Regions from separate parts of the Paenibacillus sp. S25 genome, predicted to be linked through region 2. Evidence: riboswitches for the same ligand, from Rfam matches in the RefSeq annotation. Region 2 holds a riboswitch; the other holds the start of a gene.

The links. Region 2 has a riboswitch for cyclic di-AMP ahead of KAI37_RS13350 (3D domain-containing protein). Riboswitches for the same ligand answer to the same signal wherever they lie in the genome.
Region 1: linked by a shared signal. The riboswitch ahead of KAI37_RS00545 (C40 family peptidase) and the one ahead of KAI37_RS13350 (3D domain-containing protein) in region 2 are both predicted to bind cyclic di-AMP.

What each region holds. Positions count from the first base shown of each region.
Region 1 covers NZ_CP073683.1:137,209-140,319, reverse strand. The annotation lists gene KAI37_RS00555 (M1 family metallopeptidase) at 1-517, shown strand, start outside; gene KAI37_RS00550 (hypothetical protein) at 529-1,356, shown strand; cyclic di-AMP (ydaO/yuaA leader) riboswitch at 1,633-1,770, shown strand; gene KAI37_RS00545 (C40 family peptidase) at 1,776-2,276, shown strand; gene KAI37_RS00540 (GNAT family N-acetyltransferase) at 2,580-3,086, shown strand.
Region 2 covers NZ_CP073683.1:3,124,747-3,127,857, forward strand. The annotation lists gene KAI37_RS13345 (polysaccharide deacetylase family protein) at 107-913, shown strand; gene KAI37_RS13350 (3D domain-containing protein) at 1,112-1,780, opposite strand; cyclic di-AMP (ydaO/yuaA leader) riboswitch at 1,787-1,955, opposite strand; gene KAI37_RS13355 (amino acid ABC transporter ATP-binding protein) at 2,189-2,911, opposite strand; gene KAI37_RS13360 (ABC transporter substrate-binding protein/permease) at 2,898-3,111, opposite strand, start outside.

The DNA.
Region 1 (3,111 bases), 3.0 Mb from region 2:
ACGTCAGGTGGGTATGAAAAAAATGGATCGGATTATGCGGACCTACGTCCAGACGTACCGATTTAAGCATCCGTCCTCCCAGGATTTTCAACGTATCGTGGAGAGAGTCACCGGACGCTCATGGAGCCACTATTTTGAACAGTATGTATATGACGGCCAGATGGCGGACTTTTCGGTGGATCATATCACGAACCACAAGCTGGAGAACGGATATGAAGCCGTCGTGACGGTCAGCAAAAAAGGGGCGGATTATCCCAAGATCCCTGTCCAATTTACCTTCAAGGATGGTACTACGATATTCAAGGCTTGGGACGGCGCGGGCAAAAGCACAACTTTTCGGATCAAAAGTACTTCTCCCGTTTCCTATGTAACCCTTGATCCTCTATATACCATTGCACTGGAGAATAAGCATATTAACAATAGCCTAAAGGCCGAATTGGACGAAAAGCAACAAACCCGTTGGAATGTAAGTGTAACCAAGCTGTTAGAAACACTGCTTGGAAGTCTGTCATGGTGAGGTGTCTATAGATGCGGACTGTTATAAAAGAGGGCTGGGCGCTGGTGCGCATACGATTCTATATCGTTATCATTTTATTTCTATATCGACTACTGTGGGGGGTGTTTCTCTATCGTCTGGTGCAGTCTGCCGTTATCCCGCTACTGCTCCGTTATCCTGATCAGGGTCAAAACGAACTTGGACAGACCTTGTTTTGGATGGAGAGCCAGATTGCTCTGATGGACAGCCGGGAAGTACATGTGTATTTGTGGATACTACTAGGGGCGACTGTACTACGTATACTGATCACTCCCTTCATTAGAGCCGGAATATATCAAAGCCTGCATACCGATGCTACTGAACCGCAAAGCCTGTCCTTTTTCAAGGGTATGAAACGCCATGGCATGTCGTCGCTGCTGTATTACACCATCGAGTTGGGACTGCTGCTGCTTCCCTCCTTTTGGGTAGTACCGAGACTCTACCCTATTGTAGCAGGAACGCTTCAATCTCCCTCTTACCTGCTGCATTTGTTGCCCTATGCCGTGGGATGGATGGCTTACGGATGGTTCATTCGGCAGTGCATCCTGTATATGCAACTGGGGACTGTCGGTGGTCACGCCATACTATCGTCCTTGCTCGCCTTCTTTCGCCAGCTCCTCCCAGCTGTCGGTATATCCCTTTTGCTCGGTGCTTGTGTGCTGCTGGTCTTCGGTCTATTTGGCACCGTGGCGATGATTTGGACTGGCATGCTGGCGCTCATTCTCCAGCAATCGTATCATTTTGTTACTAGTCTGGTCAGGCTGTGGCATATCAGTTCGCAGTACAGACTATGGCATACCGATATCTCCAGTAGAAGTTAAGCCCTGCCTTTATGTTTTTTACTTCATTTCCGTCTGTCGAAAAATCTCGATTCATATCCGCGCAAACGACACATAACTGAATACTGTTAACAAGATCTGTTCCTTGGACATTAGGAGCAGATTTTTTTTGTAACTTTTTGCAATGAAACATTTGCCAAAGCCAGCCGTCTTTGTTACAATAATCGCAGTGAACTGATAGTAACAACTTTGTAATCTTTATTGTAACCTTTATCTCAAAAATAACGTTATTGTGAATACTGCTCTCCAAGGTGCACATCTTAAGTTAAGCCTAATTCCTGGCACCTAGGAAGCGGGGGAACCAGTTTGGGTGAATTGATCTCGCAACAGAGTGGTCATAGGGGAACCTTCTACCGAATCCTTAAGCTAACCTCGCAGGCATTGGAAGGGGTATATTTTTTTTGAAGAAGAAGCTAACGATCGCAGCTATGGGTCTTGCCATTGCCTTTACATCTTTTACATTCGGTGGCGGCAGTGCATATGCAGACTCCAAGATGGACCAGGTCATTCAAGATGCCAAAGGAACGAGCTACAGAAGCGGAGGCACTACACTCGAGGGATTCGATTGCTCCGGCTTCACAATGTATGTATTTAACAAACTGGGAATTAAACTTCCGCATCAATCTGGATCACAATTCAAAATGGGATCTTCTGTATCCCGCGATGAAATGAGACCTGGAGACCTGGTGTTCTTCAACACCACAGGAAGAGGCATTTCCCATGTAGGTATCTTCGTAGGTGAAGGGAAATTTGCCCACTCCTCGACTTCACGTGGTGTAGTAGTTAGCTCACTGAACGAAAATTATTACGCTAACCGCTATGTCGGTGCAAAAAGAATTATGAGCACAGACGCTTACCATTCTGTAGCTTCAGAAATTCCTGATGACGACAACGTAGAATAACTAACGCACAGCAAGCTAACCCTAGCCGCAATTTGATTCTGGCCGGAATCGAATTGCGGTTTTTTATGTCCACAACATCAGCAATTATTATCATTACTGACGAACTGAAGCCTCAAAAGGTTTCAATTTTAGCGAACATCGTCGGTTTTACCGTCAGCGCTGGGGGAGCATATGAGCAGTAAATCCTTCTTATTGAATGTATACCCGACTTGAGTATGAAATAAACACGCTTGCCATTCCCCTGCAACTTGTCTACAATCTGTTGTTAATGATTGAAGTACTTGTAAAAGGAGGATGGAACACATGCCGGCCTCAATATCTAACTATCGGATCGTACCGATGGACGAGCATCAAGCGGCTGCAATCTGTGAGTGGCGCTATGATCCACCTTATAATATATACGGATGGCTCCCCTGGGAACAAATGAAGGCGCTTGAAGTCGAATTTGGAAGTCCCACGCTTCGCCAAGAGCAATATGTTGCTGTACTGGATGAAGAGAATAAGCTGACGGGATTTGCCCAATATTTCCCTATGATCGGTGTGACCCGGCTAGGTCTTGGAATGCATCCTGAAAGATGCGGACATGGCAAAGGCGCTGATTTTGTCCGTGCCATTGCAGAGGAAGCCCAACGACGCAACCCGAAGAATGAAATTGATCTAGAGGTACTTACTTGGAATCATCGCGCTATCCGGGCTTACAAGGCGGCTGGATTTGAGCTTACAGATACCTATGAACGCCAGACTCCCGATGGCAAAAAACCGTTTTATTGTATGGTATATCGTCCCGAGCACCAAACCCAGGTTCTATGATAAAAGCGCCTTCGGCATACAACCG
Region 2 (3,111 bases):
CAGTCGTTGATGAGCCGAACTTGGTAACCAGCATATTTTTAATAGGACAGGTACATAATAGTCGAGAGCACCACTAGGTACCACTGCACGGAAAGGGGGGATACATATGCCGTACAGGGGAGTGTTGCCATGCTTGGCACTGTTACTAGCATTTTCAAGTTTACCCGTTCACGCGGATGCGCCTCCCAACATCGGAACGCCCCATCCCAAGGAAGCAGCTGTTGCTTCTTCTGTACAACAGAGCACAGATCGAGCAACTCCTACATTAGCAATGCTGCGAAAAAAACATGCGGACATTTTTAAAATGTGCGGCCCACACACCCGCCAAATTGCCTTAACCTTTGATGATGTGCCCGATTCTAGGTATACGCCGCAGGTTTTGGACGTATTACACGCCAATGGCATCAAAGCCACCTTTTTTATCGTCGGTCACCGTGCGGAAAAGCATCCGGGGATCATACGCCGTATTATCCGTGAAGGCCATGCTATAGGAAACCATTCCTATACTCATCCGGATTTTAGGAAGGCCACACCAGAACGCTTTCGCAACCAGATTACAAAAACAGAACGTATTTTACAAGCCAGCGCAGGTTTTCGCCCCAAGTTGATTCGTCCACCCTACGGTGAAATCACGGAGCCTCAAATCCAATGGGCACGTCGTCATGGCTACATGATTGTCAATTGGAATGTAGACTCTCTCGACTGGAAGGGACTAAGTAAAACACAAATTCAGCGCAATGTGATCCCAGCTACCGGGCCTGGCTCTATTATTTTAATGCACGCAGGTGGAGGTCAAAGCTCCAACTTGCAAGGCACTGTCCAAGCTCTGCCGGGTCTAATTCACTCTCTAAAAGCTAAGGGCTACAAATTTGTGACAGTCCCTCGGCTACTCCACACATCGGAACGGAAATAACCATATGTTTAGGATTGAGCTACAAGCTAAAGCAACGTAAAAAGGCTGTCTTACCAGCAGAAGTTTTCTGCTCGTCAAGACAGCCTTTTTTACGGATAGGACCTGATAAGAGTCCGACCTAGTTATACATGGTAGGATACAGGCATTAAGTTTACATAGTATATATTATGTTTAATTAAACCGTATATACGTACAATGCTATTTATCAATAACGTATAGCTTCACATTTTGAAATCCAAAGTCGTTCACAAATGATTTGTTGCCAGGAATAAAGATATCAATCCGTTTTCCTGTAATGGCGCTGCCCTGATCGCGAGCGACAGCTACAAAAGAACGATCCGGCAAACCTGGGTGGGAATAGCCTGTAACCAGCACTTTCGTGCCCATCGGAATGACGTTCGGGTCTACCGCAATTGTACCTAGTTTAAGCGGATTACCGTAGTAGTCCACTGCTCCCCATTTACCATTCTCATCGGCTGCGGCAGAATACGCAGAAGCCTTAACGTCAACTATTTTGCTATAGTTAAATGTTTTGCCCCACGCTTCAATCGTTGGCCCCTCATTCGCTGGTGCTTTCTCCGTTAGAAGCTGCGGCTTCGAATCCGAAGCTGCCTTCACACTTTTTTCACCAGGTACCTTAATTTGCAGACCTGCATATATATTGTTGGAGGCAATGTTTGGGTTCGCCTTCGTCAGCTCGTCCACTGATACTCCATAACGTTGAGCAAGCAAAAAGAAGGTATCGCCATCTTTGGCAGTATGAAGCGAAGCAGCATCCGCTACTCCAGCTGTCTGTGCCAGACCTGCAATGGCTGCGGCAAGCACCGCAAATTTCATGGTTTTTCCAATATGTTTTAGATGTTTCAAAGATATGTACCTCCTCTGTTATGCCTGCGAAGTTAGCTGTCGGATTCGGACTCAGAAGAAGCCCTATGCTTGTGCAATTCACCCCTAGGCATATTCCATATCGTCTTATGACGTATCGGAAAGAATGCCGTTGTTACGTCCCCCGCACTTCCCATAGTTTGGGCCCAGCATCCAGCGTTTGTCATAACCGCATGCTGTCCCGGTAAGTTTTGGCTTACTGCATAATATCACAATTTTGTAACCTTATCCGCATGAAAATGTTGGGAACCTTGAACATCATACTATACTCGTTACAATTTTGTCACCAAGAAATCGATATTTGTTACGAAAATATGGGGAAATGGTGACAAAAAAAGAAAAGCCCTCCGTCAAACGGAGGGCTTTTTTATAGCTCATATCAGCACTTTCTTACAATACTTTGGCAAGAAAATCACGGGTGCGATCATGGCTTGGAGTACCAAATACCTGCTCTGGTGTACCTTGCTCTACAATTTTACCGTTATCCATAAAGATGATTCGATCGCCTACCTCACGGGCAAAGCCCATTTCATGCGTCACGATTACCATGGTCATGCCGCCTTCGGCGAGCTTCTTCATTACATCCAGAACCTCTCCAACCATTTCAGGGTCCAATGCAGAAGTCGGCTCATCGAACAGCATTACGTGCGGCTGCATGGCCAAAGCACGCGCAATCGCAATACGTTGCTTCTGACCACCGGATAGCTGGTTCGGATAGGTATTCTTCTTATCCTCAAGCCCTACGGTACGCAGGAGTTCTAGCGCAATTTTTTCCGCTTCCTTCCCTGACTGTCTTCTAACCTGCGTTGGTGCAAGCGTCAGGTTCTGCAACACTGTTTTATGCGGGAACAGATTAAAATGCTGGAACACCATCCCCATCTTCTCCCGGGTTACGTTAATATTATGACCACGAGCTGTAATCGGCTCGCCCTCAAACAAAATCTCCCCGTCCGTAGGCTGTTCTAGCAAATTCATGCAACGCAAAAACGTACTCTTCCCCGAACCGCTGGGACCGATGATGACGACGACTTCACCTTTGGCGATATCTATATCAATGCCTTTTAAAATCTCATTCTTGCCGAACGATTTACGCAGTTGTTTAACGGTGATCACTGGCTCTCAACTTCCTTTCCCATAAACCCAGCAGCTTAGACAAGCTGAATGTCATTACAAAATAAATAGCGGCTGCGATTACGAACGGACTTAATCCTTCGTAGGTAATGTTCTTAATGACCTGGGCCTGATACATAATATCCACCATCCCAATGGTCGAAATAATGGATGATTCTTTAATGATCGTAATAAATTCATTA